2 regions of the Blautia sp. AF32-4BH genome follow, and region 2 is predicted to be linked to the other one. Evidence: predicted binding sites of a transcription regulator. Region 2 holds the regulator's gene; the other holds the start of a gene.
What was found. The regulator Rex, encoded in region 2, represses fermentation and respiration genes when NADH is low (regulators of the CRP and FNR family bind a similar motif). The targets are predictions, from matches to a motif close to ATTGTTAANTANTTAACAAT.

Region 1 (12,134 bases), on a different contig from region 2:
ACAGGAATGCCGGAAGGATTGCCTTGTCGAAAACACCTTTCATATAAGCTGCAATTGCACCAAGCAGGTTACCAAGAATCCATCCAACAATAATGGCCGGAAGCTGTAAACATATGGTCCACAGAACCGAACTGGAAATAATATCGGATACGGTACGCGGATACTGGCTGAAAGAAACGCCGAAATCACCGCGAAGTGCATTTTTTACCCAGGTAAAAAACTGGACATACATTGGTTTGTTAATACCAAATTTTGCTGCATAGTCTTCATATACTTTCTGAATTGCAGTCGCATCGGTCATACCTTCTACCGATTTGGACGCAATAGTTGAAACCGGATCGCCCGGCATCAGACGCGGAAGAATGAAGTTCAGCAGCACTGCAAAGACTAACGTCAAAAGATACCACATGATCTTCTGCGTATAATACTTTTTCATTCCTTTCATAGAGGAACCCTCCTTCTGATTTTGTAAAAGCGGCCGGAGCACCCCGGCTCCGGCCGCCTCTGTTACAATTCAGTGTGTGCTTTCTTTCTGTTTGGCAAATCAGCCGTCAATCAGTTCCAGATTGTACAGTGCTGCTACGCCATAACCATCGGTGCAGTCCATCGGAGGAACATTGGTTCCATCGTCTTTCTGCGGATAGTTGGTCCATACGGACTCGTTTACTTCGTGGAATACCTGCGGTCTGTACATCAGCGGTACACACGGGCAATCTTCCAGCATAATCTTGGAAAGTTCTGTATAGTAATCTTTCAGTTTTGCATCATCGGTCTCATGAGGAATTGCTGCAAGGATTTCATCTACACGGTCGTTCTGATAATGACCGAAGTTACCACTGAAGTTAACCTCAAGATCGTTGTAATCAGAGCTCATGAAGAAACGGCATCTCATGTACGGGTTGGCAACCGATGTACCAGGGCCGGACTGCATGGTGATTTCGAAGTTTCCGGTACTGTAATCCGTGCTGTAGTTTGCTGCTTCCGGGAAGTAGGTCTCAATGTTGATACCAATATTCTTTCCTGCTGCTGCTACGATTTCAAGGGTTGCATTCCAGTCAGACCATCCTGTCGGGCACTCAGCCTTATAGGAAAGGTTCTTTCCGTTGTACTCACGGATTCCGTCTCCGTCGGTGTCTACGATTCCGGCATCGTCCAGAAGCTTCTTAGCACCTTCTACATCGGCATTGGACCACTGATACTCTTTTAAGGCATCCTGATCCACCATAGCCTGCTCAGCATCGGTCGGGTTCATGACAGAACGCGGAACATCTGCGAAGGTAGGAGACTGTCCGGACATTGCTGAAGAAATAACCTGATCGTAGTCAACTGCCATAGCGATTGCCTTACGAACAGCTACCTGATCCAGTCCTTCTACTTCTGTATTAAAGAACAGGGTAGGCATTGTCATACACAGCTGATACGGTGCTTCATCAACATAGGTAGAAATCGGAAGATCCTGCTCTAACCACAATTTCTGAAGGTCTGTGATGAATATCTGTGCCACATCAATATCACCATTCTGGAATGCGGTGGTAGCTGCTGCGTTATCTTTAAAGATCGGGTGAGAAATATATTTCGGAACCGGAAGCTTACCCCACATGGAATCTGCCTGTCCCCAATAATTATCATCGCGGATCAGAACTACGTTCTGGTCATTGTCAAAGTATTTTTTGTACGGTCCGGAAGTTACCAGATCGTCCATCTTATCCATTTTAATTGCTTCAGCATCGTTGTTGTTTCTGTCAGCTACGGTCTTCAGATAGTTTTCCTGCATGATATAAAGCATTGGAAGATATCTTTCCGCAAGAACCGGGTTAACTGCTTCGCCGGAGTCATCGGTTGTCAGTTTGAAGACTACGGTACTGTCATCCTGTGCAACAACATCTGCAATGTAGCTCTTCATTTCAGCGCCGGTAGAAGAATTGTAATCTACATGTGCATGATAGGTAGCTGCTACATCTTTTGCAGTAACCGGTGTGCCGTCATTCCATTTTGCGTCAGCTTTGATTTTCACTGTGATCTCGGTACGATTGTCGTTCCACACTGGATCTCCGTCTGCAAGCAACGGATACATTTTTGCATCCAATGGATTCCACATATAAAGAGTTTCATAAACAAGTACACGTGAAGCATCGCCCTGTGCTATAACCATTGCATTGTTTGAGTTTGCGGACATTGGGTTGTAATCATTGACGGTACCCCACTGCTGTCCTGCGAAGTAAAGAGTTTCATTTCTTGGAAGCTCGCCTACCACATCATCTGAACCTGTGGTATCTTCGCTGGAAGCATCTGCTGTGCTGGAAGATGCTGCTGTGGTATCGCTTGATGCATCTGCTGTTCCGCTGGAGGATGCTGTTGCTCCTCCGCTTGAACTAGTGCTTGTGCTTCCGCTGTCTCCACATCCGGCAAGCATCGTTCCTGCCATTGTCACTGTCATTAACAGTGCAAGGACTTTCATGTTACGCTTTTTCATACTTTTTACCTCCTTAAGGTTTTCGTTCTTGCTTGATGAATTCATTATACACAAAGACTGTTAGAAAAACAGTGTCTATTTTTTGTTTTTGGTGTTCTTTTTTTGTTTTATGTTGGTTAAATTGCTCATTTTACTCTTTTTAACTCCCTTTGTTCTGCTCATTTTTCACATATCCGTTTTCGCAACATCTGCACTATTTCGTCATTATGATTATTTGTGCTATTTTTCCGTCTTTTCCGACATTTTTCCGTTCGCTTTTTCCATCTCTTTGTGCTATGATGAATATCGTATCAATTTCAGGAGGTTTTTTCTATTATGAATACTGTTTCTCATAAGTACCGACAGTCAGCGCTTCTGCTTCTGACCGCTGCGATCTGGGGTTCTGCCTTTGTCGCACAGCAGACCGGTATGGATTATGTCGGACCTTTTACGTTCAACGCGGCACGAAACCTGCTCGGCGGACTTACGCTTCTTCCGCTGATTGTCTTTTTCTCCTCGCGTAAAAAGCGAACCCTGCCGCCGGATGCTTCGTCAGAAAATGGCACACAGCCAAAAACGCTCTGGGCGGGCGGTATTCTCTGCGGCATCGCACTGTTTGTCGCCTCAACTCTGCAGCAGATCGGCATCCAGTACACAACCGTCGGAAAGGCCGGTTTTATCACCGCACTTTACATCGTACTTGTTCCGGTCTGCGGTTTTTTTCTCCGAAAGCGTGTACAGCCGAAGGTCTGGCTCGCAGTTCTTATTGCCGTCGCTGGTCTCTATCTGCTCTGTATGACAGACGGCTCCTTCTCTTTGCAGAAGGGAGATTTTCTTGTGCTTGCCTGCGCGCTCGGATTTACCGTACATATTCTGGTTATTGATCATTTTTCTCCGCTTGTCAGCGGCATCAAAATGTCCTGCATTCAGTTTTTTACCTGTTCGATCCTGTCCGCTGTCTGTATGGTTCTCTTTGAAACCGTAAACTTCTCCGATCTTCTGCACGCCTGGATGCCGATTCTCTATGCCGGAATTCTCTCTTCAGGTATTGGCTATACCCTGCAGATCATCGGGCAGAAAGGATTAAATCCTACCATGGCTTCTCTGCTGATGAGCCTGGAATCCGTTTTTTCTGTTCTTGCCGGTTGGATTCTCCTTCATCAGGCTCTCTCCGCTCGCGAGCTCTCCGGCTGTATTCTGATGTTTGCAGCGATCGTGCTGGTACAGCTTCCGGACTTTCACAAAACCAACGCTGTTTCCTGATGTCATTCCTGTTTTGGTGTAAGAAAGATTCCTGTTTTGCGAGCTTCTTTCTTACGGCAGCTTGCTTTGATGACACAATTCCCCTCCGCCGCAGGTGATCCTGTCCGGAGGGCTTTTTTACGCCATTCGAAAATTTAACCGAATCAAGCAAGTCTCTGGCTTCCATTGCGAACATCCGCTTGCCTAACATTTTTATAGCATAAAAATACAAAATTCTGTATATTGATTGCAGGATTTTTTAATTCGTGCTACACTGTTTTTATTGTACCAATAAGCACTTATTTTATTAGGAGGTTCTGTCATGCCCGTTTTTGATTTCAGCAATTCCCCGGAAAAAGCAAAAGTTTCCGAATGTACGTATACTGTTTTCCGCACAAACGCACCGTTTACTTCTCCGGATCAGCCGATCCTAATTCTGGATACAAAAGAGAAGGCTTTCCCGCATCATCCCTGCGGTATTTTCACAAACCCATCCAAACGGACCTCGTTTGAATTTAAAGATGAAGAAGAATCCTTCATTGCCGACATTCTTCAGATCGATGCCCGTTTTGTCAGCCTTTTAAAATGGCTCGGTGAAAACCATATCAATGTCCGCCTTTCCGGTACACAAACATCCGACGGTTATGCAGTTTACAAAATCCGCGAGATCGCTTTCGGTGGCGGCGCAAAGCTTTCGGCTGAGGATGGATTTTTACAGTTTATGATTGAACGTCTCCTCGCCAGCAATGCACCGGAGGAAGAAATCGAAGATGAAGACCAGGAAGAAACCGGTGACAGCATGAAACTCACCAGCATCCAATCCATTACTGATTTTATGAACTGTGCCGGAAGAACGCTGCCGGATAATATCCGCCTTTGGGCGCGTCGAAATCTCGCTGTTGCCCGATCCCACGAGGTTTCTCCGGAGGAGCGGCGTCACGCACAGCGCGCTCTTTCCATGATGATGAATATCCAGTGGAAAAGCAATTATTTTGAAGCCATTGATCCGGTAGAAGCACGCCGGATCCTTGATGAAGAACTGTACGGCATGGAACGCGTGAAGCAGAGAATTATCGAAACTATCATTCAGATTAACAGGACTCATACGCTGCCGGCCTATGGTCTGTTGTTGATCGGTCCTGCCGGAACTGGAAAATCACAGATTGCTTATGCCGTTGCGCGTATCTTAAAATTACCGTGGACAACACTCGATATGAGTTCGATTAATGACCCGGAACAGCTGACCGGAAGTTCCCGCATCTACGCAAACGCAAAACCGGGAATCATCATGGATGCTTTTTCCATGGCTGGTGAATCCAACCTCGTCTTTATCATCAATGAGCTCGACAAGGCTGCCTCCGGCAAAGGAAACGGAAACCCGGCAGATGTTCTGCTGACCCTTCTTGATAATCTTGGTTTTACCGATAACTATATCGAATGTATGATCCCGACCGTCGGTGTATACCCGATTGCAACCGCAAACGACAAGAACCAGATCAGTGCTCCGCTGATGTCCCGCTTCGCTGTGATTGAAATTCCGGACTACACACCGGAAGAAAAGAAAATCATTTTCTCCCGCTATGCACTTCCAAAGGTATTAAAACGCATCGGTATGAAAGAAAATGAATGCATTCTGACACCGGAAGGACTCGATGCCGTAATCTCCTGCCACGAAAACACAAGCGGTATTCGTGATCTTGAGCAGGCTGCTGAGCATATCGCAGCAAATGCGTTATATCAGATAGAAGTCAACCATGTTTCCTCTGTTACCTTTGATGCAGAAATGGTACGTGAACTGCTCTTGTCCTGCTGATCTGCCTTATTTTCTATTTTGAAGGCGTATCAGGGTACGGCGAAAACCAGTGACGCAACAATTCACGCTCTGTGGTGCTGAAATTTTTTGCATTATTTTGGAGTGTGCTGTAAAATAGTTTCCTGTCCCCTCAGTCTGTACTTTCGGGCCGGGAACTATTTTATTTCTCCAGATATTTTCATAAAAGAAAGCCCCTGACACTTTCATGTCAGGGGCTTCCTTTCGGTCAATTCAGAAAATTTATTTCTGCGGACCAGCGGAAACAAGTGCTTTACCAGCAGCGTTTCCTTCGTATTTTGCAAAGTTCTTGATGAATCTTTCAGCCAGATCCAGTGCTTTGGTCTCCCACTCGGAAGCATCAGCATAGGTATCGCGAGGATCCAGGATAGCCGGATCAACGCCCGGAAGTTCAGTCGGAACTTCGAAGTTGAAGTACGGAATAGTCTTCGTCGGAGCTTCGTTGATAGCACCGCTTAAGATTGCATCGATGATTCCACGGGTATCACGGATGGAGATACGTTTTCCGGTTCCGTTCCAGCCTGTGTTAACCAGGTATGCTTTTGCTCCGCTCTTCTCCATTTTCTTAACAAGCTCTTCTGCATATTTGGTTGGGTGCAGTTCCAGGAATGCCTGGCCGAAGCATGCAGAGAAGGTAGGAGTCGGCTCGGTAATTCCGCGCTCGGTTCCTGCAAGTTTTGCAGTAAATCCGGACAGGAAGTAGTACTGAGTCTGCTCTGGTGTCAGAACAGATACTGGCGGAAGTACGCCGAATGCATCTGCGGACAGGAAGATAACATTCTTAGCTGCCGGTGCAGAAGAAATCGGGCGAACGATGTTCTCAATGTGGTTGATCGGATAAGATACACGAGTATTCTCGGTTACGCTCTTATCATTGAAGTCAATTTTGCCTTCTGCATCAACAGTAACGTTCTCAAGCAGAGCGTCACGTCTGATTGCGTTGTAGATATCCGGCTCAGACTCTTTGTCCAGGTTGATAACTTTTGCATAGCAGCCGCCCTCGAAGTTGAATACTCCGTTGTCGTCCCAGCCGTGCTCGTCATCACCGATCAGAAGACGTTTCGGGTCTGTGGAAAGTGTTGTTTTTCCTGTTCCGGAAAGTCCAAAGAAAATTGCGGTGTTCTCACCGTTCAGGTCTGTGTTTGCAGAGCAGTGCATGGAAGCGATGCCCTTCAGCGGCAGATAGTAGTTCATCATGGAGAACATACCTTTCTTCATCTCTCCGCCGTACCATGTGTTGACGATAACCTGCTCACGGCTTGTGATGTTGAATACTACTGCTGTCTCAGAGTTCAGACCCAACTCTTTGTAGTTCTCAACTTTTGCTTTGGATGCGTTGTATACAACGAAATCCGGCTCGAAGTTCTCAAGCTCTTCTGCTGTAGGTTTGATGAACATGTTAGTTACGAAATGTGCCTGCCAAGCTACCTCAACGATGAAGCGGATAGCCATACGGGTATCTTTATTTGCACCGCAGAATGCATCTACAACGAACAGTCTTTTGTTGGAGAGCTCTTTTTTGGCGATCTCTTTTACTGCTGCCCATGCTTCCTGGGTTGCCGGATGGTTATCGTTTTTGTACTCATCAGAAGTCCACCATACAGTATCTTTCGAATTCTCGTCCACAACGATGTATTTGTCTTTCGGTGAACGGCCTGTATAGATACCGGTCATAACGTTAACTGCACCAAGCTCTGTCTCCCGGCCTTTTTCATAGCCTTCCAGCTCTGGTTTTGTCTCTTCCTCAAATAACTGCTCATAAGAAGGGTTGTACACAATTTCTGTGGTACCGGTGATGCCATACTTTGTTAAATCGATCTGTGCCATCTTGTAATTAACCTCTTTCCTTTGATAGTAATACTGCTTCATTCTGCAAAATGCAGAAATTTGAAGGTATCCTTTAGAAGAAACCGGACCAGCCGACCTCTTCTACTCTAATTATACATAAAAGGCCAAAAAAATCAACTGAAAATCTTCCGTTTTTTTACAGAACGTGTCCCAAAATCTGTAAAAATTTTATAAACTTCGATTTTTCGAAGTTTTCTGACAATTGCATTTTTGTACACTTCATCCTGCAAATTGACATTTTTTGATTTTTTATGTTATAATATTAATAATTATGTTCGGAAAGAAGTTTCTTTATGTATTACGATCTGACCCGCGGGAAAATCTCCCGCTCTCTTATCCTGTTTGCCCTGCCGATGATCGCAGGAAATCTGTTGCAGCAGTTTTACAACATTGCCGACACCCTGATCGTCGGACGCGTTCTCGGAAGCAATGCGCTCGCCGCCGTCGGCTCCTCCTATACGCTGATGACGTTTCTGACTTCCATTTTTCTCGGCCTGTCGATGGGCGCCGGTGCGCTCTTTTCGATTTATCAGGGACGAAAAGATCTTTCTTCTTTAAAACTTTCGATTCTCCACGCGTTTCTGCTGATCCTTGCCGTTACGCTCGTGCTGAATCTCGCTGTTTATGCAGGCATCGAGCCGATCCTTACGTTTCTTCGCGTCCCGGATGAAGTCCGTCCCGGCATGCGGACGTATCTTCTGATTATCTTTGCCGGCCTTATTGCAACATCCGTATACAATTTCTTTTCCTGTATGCTGCGCGCGCTCGGAAACTCTTCTGTGCCGCTGATTTTTCTCGCTGTCTCTGCTGTGCTGAACATTGCACTGGATCTGCTCTTTGTCGCTGTACTGCCGTTCGGCATCGCAGGCGCGGCGCTCGCTACGGTTCTTGCGCAGTATGTGTCCGCCGTCGGTATTCTGCTCTATGTGCTGCTCCGCTGCCGCATGTGGCTGCCGTCAAAAAAAGAATGGCGTTTCAGCCATTCCATTTTAAAAGAGATTCTGAATCTTTCTTCGATGACCTGCATTCAGCAGTCGGTCATGAATTTCGGCATTCTGATGGTACAGGGGCTCGTCAACAGCTTCGGTCCGGCGGTCATGGCGGCATTTGCGGCCGCGGTGAAAATTGATACCTTTGCCTATCTGCCGGTGCAGGATTTCGGAAATGCCTACTCCACTTTCACCGCACAGAATTACGGGGCCGGAAATCACGAGCGGATCCGGCGCGGCACGAAAGATGCTTTTGCACTGAGCGCTGCTTTTTCCATCGTCATTTCTCTGCTTGTCAATCTGTTCGCGCATCCGCTGATGCAGATTTTCGTGAAAGCATCAGAAATGGAGGTCATCGCGATCGGCATACAGTACCTGCGGCTGGAAGGCTCGTTCTATCTCGGCATCGGATGGCTGTTTCTGCTGTACGGGTATTACCGCGCTGTCAAACGCGCCGAGATGTCGGTTGTTCTGACCGTCATTTCGCTTGGCATGCGTGTGGCGCTGGCATACCTTTTCTCCGCCACGGCGCTTGGCGTTGCCGGAATCTGGATCGCCATTCCGATCGGCTGGGCACTGGCTGATATGACCGGACTTTTCTTCCTGCGGCGTGCATTCCGATCGCAGAAGCCTGCATAAGTTCCGAATCTTATATCGCAGTACGGTTTTCTGCGGATAAACTGCGGAACTGCCCCGGCGTCTGGTGCATGCGTTCCTGGAAGACGCGGTTAAAATAGCTGATATTTCGGAATCCGCAGTCGCTCGCAATCTTGCTGATCGCCTCCTCGGTGGAAAGCAGCAGCCGGCAGCTCTCGGCAATCCGCAGGTTATTGACATACGTCACGGCGGAAATATGCATAATCGACTTAAAGAAGCGGCAGAAAGCGCTCTCACTCATATGAAACTGGCTCGCCAGTTCCGCGATTTCGAGATCCTCACAGAAATGAGCATTCATGTATGTGAGGATCTCTTTCATTCTGCTGACACGGTAATTCGTCGAGGCATCCGTTTTTCCGCCGTTCTTTTCTGCCGCACTGTAATATCCCTGCCAGATTTTCAGAAGTTCCGCTTTTAACAGCAGCTCCCAGCCCGGTTCTTTTCTTTCCTGCAGATTTCGGATCTCCTGCATGGCCTGTGCCGTTTTTTCTGCAAGGCGTGTCCCCCGCTCTGTCTTGGATGGAAAACGGATCTCGGAGGACAGCACTGGTTCGATATACTGCTGCTGGATCCGGTCAAGCGATGTGCCGGACAGAAAACGCGGCTGGAATACAACGGCAAGAAACGTAAATTCCTGTCCGTCGATTCCCTCTACCTCATGCAGACGGTTTGCATTGACAAAGGCGGTCTCCCCTTCCCGCAGGAGAAAGGTCTCGGTATCCATATGAAAAACAGCTTCGCCCTTTACTGCATAAAAGAGCTCCACTTCCTCATGCCAATGGCAGTACACCCGCACGGTACTCTGCAGGTCTGTCTCGAAAACGTGAATGCTCAGTGGAAAAAGCTCATCACCGTGGGGCTGTGTTTCTTTTCGGTAATTCATCTGTGAGAGCATATTTTTGTCTCCTCTCTTGTTTTGCTCTGCTGTCCCAATTGTAACACGAACTTTGCGATTCCGGCAAGTTTCCATGTTCTGCCGGCGAATCGCCCTTCCATGACCGTATTTTTCCTTCTTAAATGATAATAATTATCATATTTTATCAGCTTATTGACATTTCTTTTCATCCGCGCTATATTTTAGATACCCCGATAGGGTATGTGATTTCAAATTTTTCATCAAATCCCAGGAATACAGTCCGGCACGCTTTCGTTTCGCTGTATTCCCGGAAGAAAGCAGGTATTGTATGATTAAAACAGTCTTAAAAATTGATGGTATGATGTGCGGCATGTGCGAATCCCATATGAATGATGTAGTCCGCAAGAGCTGCTCTCCAAAGAAAGTAAACTCTTCTGCAAAAAACGGCGAGACCGTTGTCATCAGCGAAGCGCCGCTCGATATTCCGTATCTGAAACAGCAGATCAAGGACATCGGATATGAGCTGGTTTCGTATACGAGTGAGCCGTATGAGAAAAAGGGATTTTTCCATTTCGGACGATAAGCGGATTTCATGCCCTTCCTTTTGCAGTTTGTGCATCGGAAAAAAGCACCTTTTCAGAAGTTTATTTCCTTTTGGAAATCTGCCTCTGAAACGGTGTTTTCTATTTTTTATCTATGATTTGATCAGCCGCAGCAGCATCCGCAGGACGGCGGCGTTTCTTTCTCCTCTTTTTTCGGAGATTCTGCGCCCAGATCGTACCAGGTTGGGTCGATGTCGAATCTGCGGTTGTTTCCAAGATAGATCGGATGGGTCGGGTCTGAGGACAGGTAGGCGCGCTCGGTCGAAACCTTCCACTGTGCATCCCAGTCAATCTTCGGAAGTGCCAGATCGTAGTGTGTGCTGGCGCGGAAGCCGTCTTTCTCTCCCTCAATTCTTCCCTTGGCGTCTGCCGGCGGCACGGCAAAATCTGCAAAGAAGGTGTTCACACCGTCGAAATGGCCTTCGTTGCTTCTGGAGAAGGAACTGCGGTATACCGCGTTGTTGATATTATCGAAGAGCCAGAGATTCATCTTATCAATCTCTTCCCGCAGCTCCACCGGATACAGCTCCGGCGCGCCTTTTTTGTGCCATGGGCGGAAGTTGACCTCGAAATAAGTGGTCAGCCAGTTGTAATCGTTGTTGACTACCTTTCCCGTCGTTGTGTCGATCAGCGCCGGAACGGTCGTTCTTCCCTGGTAATCATCATCAGCACGGTAATACGCCTCAGAGAGGAACTGATCGCCGAGCACCGGGTCGATGTTGTTTTCATTGTAAACGTATTCCCAGCCAAGGTTTTTCTCATGCGGGGCATGTTCTACCATATTGACGGAAATCTGATCTTCCAGGCCCTCCAGCTCTCTTACGATCGCCGCGCGGTTGGACCAGTGGCACAGCTTTGCCCAGACGAGACGGTATCTCTTATTACCTTCTGCCTTCAGATCATTTTCACCGTCGCCGAACGGAGTCGTGAAGTGATTCGGCTGTCTGCGAAAATAGCCGTTTTTGTCGATCTCCGATACGGTTTCTTTTGGTCTTACGCGGATTTTTCTTCCATTTACAATCTCATAATCATAATTCGCCATTGATTTTCTGCCTCTCTTTCGCGTGTTCTATCGAATGAATTTTCAAATAGGAAAGCTTTTGTTTTCCTATTATTTCGCTATGTTTTCTATGCAGTTATCATACCATATCTGTCTGGTTACGTCTAATTGCTAATTCTTTGGAGTGGCTATAGGATTTTCTTATATTAAAAGGCTAGTGCCGCATTCTCTGCAAAATGGGCACTGGCCTTGTTTTCGGCGCTTTTTGTTTTTCAGATTTTTCCTTCCCGGCGCAGATACACCAGAAAGCCGTTGCATCCCTCCACGACATCGCGGTACGTCGCCTCAAAATCTCCCGTATACCACGGATCCGCAATATCGCGGCCGGAACCGGCGAAGGAAAGAAATTTGTAAACCTTTCCATCCGGATCATTCTTCAGCATCCGGTTCAGATTGCGGATATTCGCGGTATCCATGCCGATGATGTAGTCGGCGCGCTCGTAATCCTTCCATGTAATCTGCTTTGCGTGATGCGGCACGAGCGGAATGTGCTCCTCGCGCAGTTTATTGACTGTCCCGTAGTGCGGCGGATTGCCGATCTCCTCGCGGCTGGTGGCGAAGCTGTCGATTTCAAAATTGTGGGCAAGGCCGAGGGAA
Region 2 (12,134 bases):
TAATATTGCCTGTTTTTCCGGAGGTATTCACAAATTTCATCCGGCGCTTCAAAAAAGTCCGCCCGGAGTCCTTTTGGGAACCCGTGATTCTGATCTGCTTTGCTCAGATTGACTGCAATCCTCTGATAATCTCGGATGCTGTTACATAGGAAGCACTGCTTTTTTCTTCCGCAGCCTCTCCCGCCTTTCCATGCGCATATGCCGCCAGTGCCGCTGTTTTGGCAAGGCTGATTTTTTTCTCGTTTTTTTCACACTGACGTTTTGCTGCAAAGGCGCCTGTGATTCCCGCGAGCACATCGCCGCTTCCCGCCGTCGCAAGCGCACTGCTTCCGCTTGTGTTTATGTAATACTGCTCACGCCCTTCCTCTGCTGTCACGGTTACGGAATCCTTTCGTACACAGCAGGCCTGGTATTTTTCGGCTGCCCTTCCGGCGCTTCCTGCCGGGTCACGCTGGCATTCTGCAATGGTCATGTGCAGCAGCCGTGCAAGCTCTCCTACATGAGGCGTTAAAATTTTTTCTGCCCGGCAGCCCGAAAGAATCTCTGCATCTTCTGCAATCAGGTTCAGCGCATCTGCATCCAGAACAAGAGGAACTTCTGTGTGCTGCACCGTAAAAACGAGCAGTTCTTTTGCCGTCCGGCTTTTGGAAAGTCCCGGTCCCGCAACAACAGCGTCCGCCCAGGCGAGATCCTGCAGCAGGGCTTCTTCCGGAAGCGGCTCATCCTCCTTCCAGAAATCCGCCATTGCTTCCGGCAGGGCACAGAAAAGCGGCGTACGGTTTCTTTCCTCTGTCACAACCTTTACCATGCCGGCACCGGATGCAAGGACTGCCCTGGCACACAAAACAGCGGCTCCGCACATGGCACCGGAACCGGCAAGTACCAGCACCTTTCCGAAGGTTCCCTTATTTCCCATCGGCGTGCGGGTAAGAAACCGGTCCAGATCTTCTTTTTCCACTGAACCGTACCAGGGCGTCTCCTCTTCTCCTGCATCAAAGCCGATTCCGATATCACGGACCAGGACCTCTCCGGCATATCGTTTTCCGGGATCAAAGAGAAGCCCTGGCTTTGCACAGGCAAATGTCACCGTGGCTCTGGCTTTCACCGCCGCATCAAGGACCTCTCCGGTATCCGTGTGGATCCCCGAAGGGATGTCCACGGCAAGAACAGGAACACCGCTTGCGCAGATTGCTTCCACTACCCTCCGGTACTCCCCTGCCAGCGGACGGGATACGCCAATTCCAAAGATGGCATCTATGATAACAGTATATTCCCGGAAATCCGGATTCTTAACCTCACGGACCCCATAATTTTCCGCAATTTTCTTCTGTGCTCTCATGCCTTCACTGTATTTTTCCGGATTTCCAAGACAGAACAGTTCCGCATCCACCCCTTTCGTCTTTAAAATCCGTGCAATTGCCGCACCGTCCCCTCCATTATTTCCGGGACCGCACACAGCAAGGACTTTTCCTGTATCCCATGTTCCATTTTGAAGCTCCTCCACGCAGGACAGCGCTGCGCGCTCCATCAGTACCAGGGACGGTATCCCCATGGTTTCGATCGTATTGCGGTCTGCCTGCTTCATCTGTGCTGCTGTAAGAATCCGTTTCATCGCTTTTCCTCCTTTTCCTGCCTTATCCGGAAAGTGAACAGAAAAAGTCTCCGGTTTCCCGAAGACTCTCCTGCTTTTGTTTTGGTTTCTTAATTGTTCTTTGGATGCTCCGCCTCATATCTGGTCAGATTGTAGGAGAGACGCATCAGACTTTCGGAAAGATGGACGTTCTCGACGATCACATCTTTCGGAAGTTTTAAGTTTAGATCGGTATGTGCAAAATTCCAGATTGCTTTTACACCGTTGTCCACGAGAATCTCTGCCATCTCTACCGCTTTTGCTTTTGGCAGTGTCAAAGCCGCAATCTCTACATGGTGTTCCTTGATAAATTCCGGAAGCTCGTCCGCCATGCGGATTTCAATTCCGCGCACGGAGATTCCTTTTAATACCGGGTTGACGTCAAAAATACCGACCGTTTTGAATCCGCTTCTTTCAAAGGCCGCATAATTAGCAAGCGCCTGTCCCAGATTTCCGGCTCCGACAAAAATCATATTGTGGACTCTGTCCAGACCTAAAATTTTTCCAATCTCGCTGTACAGATACCGCACGTTATAACCATACCCCTGCTGGCCGAAGCCGCCGAAATTATTTAAATCCTGGCGAATCTGGGAAGCTGTCACTTTCATCCGCTCGCTCAGCTCACCGGAAGAGATCCGTTCTACTCCGTCCTCCAGCAATTCGCCCAGGTAACGATAATATCTAGGAAGTCTTTTGATAACTGCCCGCGAAATTCCTTTTTCTTCCAAGATAAATTCCTCCTTATTTACACCTGCATATATTCATATTATATATGGTTGATAGAAAATTGTCAAAGATTTCTTGAAATTTTGTGTATTACTCTCTATAATAAGGATGGTGTATTATGTCAAAATACAGAAATATGTTATCTGGAGGAACCACATGATTCTTGCATGTCAGAATATCTCGAAAGCATTCGGGACAACGGAAATTATCAAAAATGCATCTTTTCATATAGAAGAACGCGAAAAAGCCGCACTGGTCGGCATCAACGGCGCCGGAAAATCGACGCTGTTAAAAATCATCATCGGCGAAATGAGGGCCGATGAGGGAGAGGTCATCCTCTCCAAAGGAAAGACGATGGGCTATCTCGCCCAGCATCAGGATCTGACCGGACACCTTTCCATTTACCAGGAAGTGCTGACCGCGAAACAGAATCTGATCGATATGGAGGAACGCCTCCGTCAGATGGAAAGTGATATGAATACAAAATCCGGTACAGAGCTGGATGAACTTCTTTCCACCTACACCCGCCTCTCCCATACCTTTGAACTGGAAAACGGATACGCGTACCGCAGTGAAGTCGTCGGTGTTTTAAAAGGTCTTGGCTTTTCCGAGAGCGATTTTGAAAAACAGGTGGACTCCCTCTCCGGCGGTCAGAAGACCCGCGTGGCACTTGGTAAACTGCTGCTCACCAAACCGGACATCATTCTGCTCGACGAGCCGACCAACCACCTCGATATGGACTCGATCTCCTGGCTCGAAACGTATCTTTTAAATTACAGCGGAGCCGTCCTGATCGTCTCCCATGACCGTTACTTTCTCGACCGCGTTGTCACAAAAGTCGTTGAAGTGGACAATAAAAAAGTAACAACTTTTGAGGGAAACTATACCGCCTACAGTCAGAAAAAAGCAATGCTCCGTGAAGCCGCTTACCATGCCTGGGTCAACCAGCAGCAGGAAATCCACCATCAGGAAGAAGTCATTGCAAAGCTGAAATCTTTCAACCGCGAGAAATCCATCAAACGCGCCGAGAGCCGTGAAAAAATGCTGGACAAAATGGATGTGCTGGAAAAGCCGACCGAAGTACGCTCCGATATGCGGATCCGTCTGGAACCGCGCATCACAAGCGGAAACGATGTGCTGACCGTCGAGCACCTCTCCAAAGCCTTCCCGGGACAGACGCTTTTCCAGGATCTGAATTTCGAAATCAAGCGCGGCGAGCGCGTGGCAATCATCGGAAACAACGGAACGGGAAAAACGACGATCTTAAAGATCTTAAACGAAGTCATCCGCCCGGATGTCGGCTCTTTTACACTTGGAAGCCGTGTACAGATCGGTTACTACGATCAGGAGCATCAGGTGCTCCACATGGAAAAGACCATTTTCCAGGAGATTTCCGACGCGTATCCATATCTGACAAACACCGAAATCCGAAATGTGCTGGCCGCCTTCCTGTTTACAAACGACGATGTCTTCCAACCGATTCATACCTTGAGCGGCGGTGAGCGCGGACGAATTTCCCTTGCCAAGCTGATGCTCTCGAACGCCAACTTCCTGATCCTCGACGAGCCGACCAACCACCTCGATATCGTATCAAAGGAGATTCTGGAAAACGCGCTGAAGGATTACACTGGAACGGTACTGTACGTTTCCCACGACCGTTACTTTATCAATCAGACTGCAACCCGGATTCTGGAGCTGACGGGACAAACACTCGTCAACTATATCGGAAATTACGATTACTATCTGGAGAAAAAAGAAGAGCTGACCCGCATCTATGCTCCTGCTGCCGATGCCGCCGCTCCGGAAGAAACAGCGGCTCCTTCCGAAGCCTCCTCCACAAAGCTGGACTGGAAAGCGCAGAAAGAAGAACAGGCACGTCTCCGCAAGAAAGAAAACGAGCTGAAAAAGACGGAGAAACGAATTGAAGAGCTTGAGACACGCGATTCGGAAATTGATGAGGAAATGTCGAAACCGGAAGTCGCAACGAATGTGGCAGAGTGTGTGAAATTAAGCAAAGAGAAAGCAGAGATTGCCGCGGAACTCGAAGAGCTGTATGAAAAATGGGAAGAGCTTGCCGAATAGGCCTGGTTTTCCCCGGAAAATTCAAAACAGAAAAAGCCGGTCCGGCGCATCCCTTTTTGCGGGAATGCCGGATCGGCTTTCTTTTTTGCTTCGTTTAATTATTTCTCCAGCTCCTCGCGGATGGCCAGGATGAAATCACGGCTGTTTAATACGGTCGGATTTTCCATGGTGGTGATCAGCGCAAGGTCTTTTGTCATTTTTCCGCTCTCGATCGTTGCGATCGTTGCTTTTTCCAGACGGTCTGCAAATGCGGAAAGTTCTGCGTTTCCATCCATTTCCCCGCGTTTTCTGAGTGCGCCGGTCCATGCAAAAATGGTGGCCACGGAGTTGGTGGATGTCTCCTCACCTTTTAAGTGACGGTAATAGTGGCGCTGTACGGTTCCGTGCGCAGCCTCGTACTCGTAATATCCGTGCGGGGATACGAGAACAGAAGTCATCATCGCAAGGGAACCGAAGGCGGAGGATACCATGTCGCTCATGACATCGCCGTCGTAGTTCTTGCAGGCCCAGATAAAGCCGCCCTCTGCTTTCATGATGCGGGCAACGGCGTCATCGATCAGAGTGTAGAAGTAGGTAATGCCTGCTTCTGCAAATTTCTCTTTGTACTCTGCATCGAAGATCTCCTGGAAGATATCCTTGAAGCGGTGATCATACTTCTTGGAAATCGTATCCTTGCTTGCAAACCACAGATCCTGTTTCGTGGACAGTGCGTACTCGAAACAGCTTCTCGCGAAGCTTTCTATGGAGTTATCCAGATTGTGCATGCCCTGAATGACACCGGCGCCGGTGAAGTTGTGGATCAGCTCTCTTGTCTCGGTGCCGTCCTCAGCCGTATAAACCAGCTCTGCTTTTCCCGGTCCCGGAATGCGCATTTCTGCATTTTTATAGACATCTCCGTATGCATGACGGGCAATCGTGATCGGTTTTTTCCAGTTGCGCACGCACGGCTCGATGCCTTTTACGACAATCGGGGTACGGAAAACGGTTCCGTCGAGCATGGCACGGATCGTTCCGTTCGGGCTCTTCCACATTTCTTTCAGATTGTACTCGGTCATACGCGCTGCATTCGGCGTAATGGTGGCACATTTGACTGCTACACCGTATTTCTTGGTAGCGTTTGCGGAATCTACGGTTACCTGATCGTTCGTCTCGTTTCTGTGTTCCAGTCCCAGATCGTAATATTCCGTTTTCAGGTCAATAAACGGGAGAAGCAGCTCATCTTTGATCATTTTCCAGAGAATTCTGGTCATCTCATCTCCATCCATCTCTACCAGAGGAGTGGTCATCTGAATTTTTTCCATAGTAGGCCTCCTTTTTCTATTCCCGTTTATTGTATAAAGTATCCTATAGCTTGTCAAGTCAAAATTCGCCTGATTTTTTGGCATTTTCCCATAAATTCACACAATTTTTGCAGGATGAGAGGTGTTTTCCTTCATTTTTCTTTTTTTATGCTGCCGCACAGTGTCTCACAGAAGAGACAGAAAACGGTCTGTTTGAAGCATCCCATGCCCCTGACGGTTGCGCGGAAGGCCAAGGTCTCTCGCCGATTCGCAAAGCAGCATTTTCGCCTGGACATTTGTAAGATCCGGAACCCGTTCAAGTGCCAAAGCCACGGCTCCGGACACCCGCGGTGCCGCCATCGAGGTGCCGCTCTTCACCACATATTCCTTCCTGCTTCTTCCAGGCGCGCAGGAAATGAGACGTTTTCCAGGCGCGACAAGATCCGGTTTGCAGACGCAGTCCCGTGTCGGGCCGCATCCGGAGATTCCTCTTCTTGGCTCCAGCAGATCGCCCGCTCCCACGGTGATCACTTTTCTGCTGCTCCCCGGCGCCGTAATACTGCCCGGAGCGGGCCCCAGATTTCCGGCCGCTGTCACAACAGTGATCCCGTCATCCCAGGCGCGCTCCACCGCCTGTACTAGCAGATCATCCACCGTTTTTTCCTGCTCTGTTGTTCCCACTGAAATATTTAAAATGCGGATATTAAGTCTTATTCGCTCTTTGCACACCCAGTCAATCGCCGCGAGGATATCCTGCTTTCTTCCATTTCCCCTTCGGTCCAGAATCTTCACTACGACAAACCGGCATCCCGGTGCCGCACCCTGGTATTTTCCGCCGGACGCTCTTCCACTTCCGCCAAGGATACCACAGACATGCGTTCCGTGTCCATTGTCATCGTAAGGCGTCTCCCGCCCGTACACAAGATCCCGGAAGGCTACAATCCGGCCGTCAAAATCCATATGGGGAAAAATCCCTGTATCCAGCACGGCGGCTGTAATTCCTTTTCCTGTCAGATTTTCCTGCTCTTTCATCCATAAGCCCCTGTGTATTCTTATCTTATGGTATGCAAAAAAGGCTGCCTTTCGCAAAGAACAGCCTTTTTGTTTTTCTTTTCTATACTTAAAACTGAATCTGCTTTTCCCCTTTCCGTTTCCAGAGAGCTGCTGCAAGCGGGATGCCGCAGAGCTCAGCCAGGACAAAGGCGCCCCATATCAGATTCAGGTTTCCAGATCCTTTGAGAAGAAATGCAAACACCAGCGGCAGAATCGCCTGGCGTGTCATGGATATGTACATACTTTCTTTTCCAAGGGAAAGTCCCTGCAACGCCGCCTGATAGATCAGGCCTGGAATCGAAAGCAGATAGGCCACTGCCAGAATGCGGAGCGCCGGAACTCCGATGCGCATCAGATTGTCCGAGGCATCAAAAAGTTTCAGTACAACGCCAGGACAGAATTCCAGCACGGCAAAAAAGATAAGAAACAGTCCGCCGCCGTAAAGAATGCCGTACCGGATCGACTGACGGATTCTTTCTTTTTGCTTTGCGCCGTAATTGTACGCTACAATCGGAATCAGACCGTTTGTGATACCGTGAACACCGACGGTTGTAATATTCTGAATCTTTGTGCACACACCAAAAGCAGCAACTGCCGTCGAAGAAAAGGTAATAATAATCGCATTCATCGCCATGTTGACAACCGAGGTCAGAATCTGTACCAGCGTGGACGGAAAACCGACTTTTATGATCTCACGCACACTCACCCAGTCCGGTTTCAGCGTAAAGGCAAACGGGATTTCCGGGTTCCACTTTTTATTAATCATCATTCCGGCAAGACAGCCCACAAACTGGCCGATGACGGTTGCCAGCGCAGCTCCGGCCGTCTCCATCCGCGGAAGGCCGAACCAGCCGAAAATAAAGATCGGATCGAGAATCAGATTTGTCAGCGATGCGGCGGAAAGTGTAAAAATAAAAAGGTGCGCTTTTCCGCTTGCCATAACAAACCGGTCAAAGACCCACTGTCCCATCTGGCCGAGAGACGCGATCATACAGATACTTAAGTATTGGATGCCATACGCTGCGATGGCTTCATTGCCGCCGGACTGACTTTCAAAATAGATCCGGGCAAATGCGATACATAAAATACTGTTTAAAATCCACGAGCAGAATGCAAGAAAAAGCGCGGCGCTCGCTGCATCTTTTACCTTTTTCTGATTCTTTTCTCCAAGTGCCCGGGAAATGACGGCGTTCAGGCCGACCGCATTTCCAAGACCGAGCGATGATACAATGAGCTGCATCGGAGCCGCCAGGGAAATTGCCGTCAGTGCATCCTCAGAAACCCGCGCAACGAACACGGAATCTACGAAGTTGTAAAGCGAATTAATCAGAAGTGACAGCATCAGCGGCAGCGCCATGGAAATCACCAGACGGCTGACCGGGATCGTTCCCATTTTGTTTTCTTCCATAAAAACCCTCTCCTGTTCTTTTGTTTTTTCTGTTTCCAGTGTAGCGTGAATTTCCGGAAAGATCAAATACTTATCTTCGATACAACAAAATAGTTTTTAGCTATACTTTATAATTTTTTCACCTGCAGAAACTGCCACCGGCAGCTCTCTTCGAATGCAGCGCAGCGAAAAAGGGGAATCTAACCCTTTTTATCGTATGTATCGCAACAAAAACAGAAAGATATCTGCCGAAACGGTTTCGGTAAATATCTTCCTGTACTTTTTCCAAAAACTTTTCAAAACTATTACTTCTGCTGCTCCATTCGCTTCAATTCCGGCAGAACCAGAATCAGCATGGTGATAAAGCAGAGACTTCCGCCGATTACGTTTGATACCGGTTCGGCAAGGAATACACCGTCCGTTCCCATGTGGAGTACGTACGGCATCAGATAGGTGAGCGGTACAACAATGAAGACTTTTCGGAGCAGGGAGAAAAAGATCGCCTGTTTCTTTTTATTCAGAGATTTGAATACGGTCTGTCCAATGTACTGCAGATCCATGAAAATGAATGCTGCAAAGTACTGCTTCAGAGCCGGAACCGCATCTGCGGTCAGTACCGCATCCGAACTGAAAATACCGATCAGCGCATGCGGCGCCAGAACAATCACGCTCCACATCACTGCGGTATAGCCGAGGATCATCGCACTCATGACACACATCGCCTTGCGCACGCGGGCCGGACGGCGTGCACCGTAATTATAGCTCAAAATTGGAGAAGTTCCCTCATTCATTGCATAGATCGGTGTCTCGACGAGCTGACGCACGCTCGATACGATCGTCATAACAGAGATGTAAATATCACCGCCGGTCACAGAAAGTACATTGTTGCAGCAGATCGTGACAAGGCTGTTGGTCAGCTGCATGATAAATCCGGCGGTACCGAGACTGACAATATTTTTCGCATAGCCTGCACACTCAGAAATTTCATCTTTCCGCACAAAGCGCACTTTCAGTTCCGATTTCCGGGTCAGGAAATACAGAACGAACACTGCGGAAAGTGTCTGGGAAATCACAGTTGCAATCGCAGCCCCCTGCACACCAAAGCCAAACACAAAGATAAACAGCGGGTCAAGCAGCAGGTTTGCGACCGCTCCGATCGTGACGGAAAGCATGCCAACGGTCGAGTAGCCCTGCGCGTTGATGAACGGGTTCATGCCGGTTGCCACCATTGACGGCAAAGTTCCGATCAGATAAATCATCATATAAGGATACGCGTATACCATCGCATCTGCCGATGCACCGAACAGTGACAGCAGTGGACGGGCAAACAAAAAGCCGATCACCATCAGTATGACAGCACAGACACATACCATGGAATACGACGTATTCATAATACGTTCCGCCTTTTTTTGATCATTCTTTCCACGCTCAATCGAAAACAGCGGAGCGCCGCCGCTTCCAAACAAGTTGCTGAATGCTGTGATGATAACGATCAGCGGAAAGCACAGACCGACTGCACCGAGTGCCGCCGTTCCTACCTCCGGGATCCGCGCGATGTAGACGCGGTCTACAATATTGTACAGCAGACTCAAAATCTGAGCAACCAGCATTGGGAGCGCTGCCCCGAGGATGTTTCCGGTTACGGTTCCATGTTCGAAATCAATTCGTTTCATTTGTTCCCTCATTCCCTTCTTTTTCACTTGCTTTTCAGTATAGCATGGCGTATTCTATATGTAAATTATTGTTTTTATATTGATATTAAATAATTTTTATATAGTTTTTTCAGGAGGATTTTTATGGAACTTCGACAACTCGAATACTTCCGCGCCATCGTGGACGCGGGAACCATCAGCGGGGCGGCACGGGTGCTGCATATGACACAGCCGCCGTTAAGTTATCAGATCAAAATGCTGGAGGAAGAGCTTCAGGTGCCTCTTCTCATCCGCGGCACAAAGAAAATCACTCTGACCGAGGCAGGAAAAACACTGTATGAACAGGCAGGAACGCTTCTGATGTTTGCGGATCTCACCAGGCGCGAAGTCGTAAAATCCAGTCAGTCTGCGACACTCCACATCGGCATGACGCCATCCACCGTTTCACTGCTCGCCGACTATCTCCTGCGATTTTCCCGGAAATACCCGCACATCCATTTCGATGTCCACGAGGGTTCTACCTTTGCTTTAAAAGACCAGCTCGAAAATCACATGGTGGATCTCACCACGCTCCGTACGCCAATCGTTTTAAATGGCTGTGAGACGAAGACCCTTTTAAAAGAGAGCATCACCGCCATGGCACTCCCTTCTCACCCGCTTTTTGCCGGGCGTGAAACCCTTTCGCTTACAGAACTTGCCGAGCAGCCGCTGATTCTGTCGAACCGCTACCGGAAATACATGCTCTCCGCTTTCGAGCAGGCAGGTCTGTTCTGCGATATCTATCTCACCTGCGAGGACGCCCGCACGGCAATGACAATGGCAGAAAAAGGCCTTGGCATCGCTCTTCTGCCGGCCTCCATGCTGAATCTTACCCATAAATTAAAGGCCTGCACCATCACAGATGCAGACCTTACAACCGAAATCCTGCTTGCCTGGCGCAAGGGGCGCCTTCCGTCTGAACTTCGGGCTTTTCTGGAATTGTGGGATAAAAATGACTCCCTCAATAATCAAATTCATGTTCCCCAACCGTAATCGTCTGCGTCAGTTTTTCATTCAGATACGGTTTACGGATCTCAATTAGATTCAGAACGGTGTAACCACGCTTTCTCAAAAATTCAATCATCCTGTGGTTATTGGGATGGACATAGTTGTAAACCGTATCGTTTCCATAAGAAGCTGCAATTTCTTCTGCCTTGCCATGCAGTGCGGCAGCAACTCCCTGCCGGCGGTACTCTTCTCTGACAAAGATGGATTCCACCCACACCACCTCGCTCTCAATACGACAGACAACATAACCTGCGTATTCGCCATGCACCGTGGCGGCAAACACTGGAAATCCTGCTAAAAGGTATTCCTTCATTTCTTCCCGTCCGTCTTCCACGTTCGGTTTTGATGCAATTCCTTTATAGGAACGCAGTTCTACTCGAAACAGCGCAACCATTTCTGCAAGGGCATCGTTTACCTGCCTGATTTCTACCAGTTCTATTTTTTTCATGGTTTCTCTCTCCTGCCACTGTCGTTCTTTTTCCTATTTGCAATTCGTCTCGCTGCTCATATCCGTGATCGAAGTATATCAGGCTTCTTTTCTCTTGCGAAACAAATATTCATCCAATTGTTTCCGAATCGTTTCCGGTATTTCTCTTGCCACCGGGCAGACCGCTGCGTTTGCGAATCTTCCGGTAAATACTGTCAGGAAATCAATATCTTTTTGCAGCTGCTCCATCGACATCACATCTTTGACATCGTAGCGGCAGTGAATCGGGGCGACATTTCCGTTGGCAATACGCGCAAACGAAACAGCCGGAACCCCATGATCGGCAAATGGTGTGGAATCACTGGAATAGACGCCGTTTTCTGCCGCAATTGGAAATCCAACTTCTGCAGCCATATAGCTGATGTAATGGGTAAGCTTTTCTTCTGCCGATACACAGGCGATAAATTTTCCCATATACGTTCCGATCATGTCCAGATTGATGTTCAGTACTGTTTGTCTCAGTTCTTTTTCATGATCTCTGACATACGCTTTCGATCCTAAAAGTCCTCTTTCTTCGCTTCCGCAGAATACAAACCGAAGACCATAATTCAGCTCTTTCCCTTTCATCTGCTCCATGATTCCAAGAAGCCCTGCGCATCCGCTCATGTTGTCATATGCACCATGCGAAAGCGATGTCGTATCATAATGCGCGCTTAAAACGATCCATTCTTCTCTTTTTCCCGGCAATTCTGCAATCACATTATGGGATTCTCCATCGTATTCCTTCTGCCGGATTTCCAGACGGATCTGTTTTACTTTATTTTTCACAAGTTCTACTGCCTGTGCGGAG

Region 1: the regulator Rex is predicted to act here: its motif matches at 7,624-7,643, upstream of pckA (phosphoenolpyruvate carboxykinase (ATP)).

The regions. Positions count from the first base shown of each region.
Region 1 covers NZ_QTVL01000012.1:89,860-101,993, forward strand. The annotation lists gene DWZ44_RS13920 (ABC transporter permease) at 1-445, opposite strand, end outside; gene DWZ44_RS13925 (ABC transporter substrate-binding protein) at 545-2,473, opposite strand; gene DWZ44_RS13930 (DMT family transporter) at 2,789-3,715, shown strand; gene DWZ44_RS13935 (AAA family ATPase) at 4,017-5,507, shown strand; gene pckA (phosphoenolpyruvate carboxykinase (ATP)) at 5,748-7,352, opposite strand; gene DWZ44_RS13950 (MATE family efflux transporter) at 7,667-9,001, shown strand; gene DWZ44_RS13955 (AraC family transcriptional regulator) at 9,012-9,914, opposite strand; gene DWZ44_RS13960 (heavy-metal-associated domain-containing protein) at 10,204-10,458, shown strand; gene DWZ44_RS13965 (hypothetical protein) at 10,581-11,519, opposite strand; gene DWZ44_RS13970 (low molecular weight protein-tyrosine-phosphatase) at 11,750-12,134, opposite strand, start outside.
Region 2 covers NZ_QTVL01000001.1:390,020-402,153, reverse strand. The annotation lists gene DWZ44_RS01915 (NAD(P)H-hydrate dehydratase) at 104-1,612, opposite strand; gene DWZ44_RS01910 (redox-sensing transcriptional repressor Rex) at 1,702-2,358, opposite strand; gene DWZ44_RS01905 (ABC-F family ATP-binding cassette domain-containing protein) at 2,513-4,438, shown strand; gene DWZ44_RS01900 (NADP-dependent isocitrate dehydrogenase) at 4,537-5,739, opposite strand; gene DWZ44_RS01895 (S8 family peptidase) at 5,905-6,750, opposite strand; gene DWZ44_RS01890 (MATE family efflux transporter) at 6,839-8,179, opposite strand; gene DWZ44_RS01885 (MATE family efflux transporter) at 8,464-9,831, opposite strand; gene DWZ44_RS01880 (LysR family transcriptional regulator) at 9,955-10,842, shown strand; gene DWZ44_RS01875 (GNAT family N-acetyltransferase) at 10,811-11,305, opposite strand; gene DWZ44_RS01870 (M28 family metallopeptidase) at 11,384-12,134, opposite strand, start outside.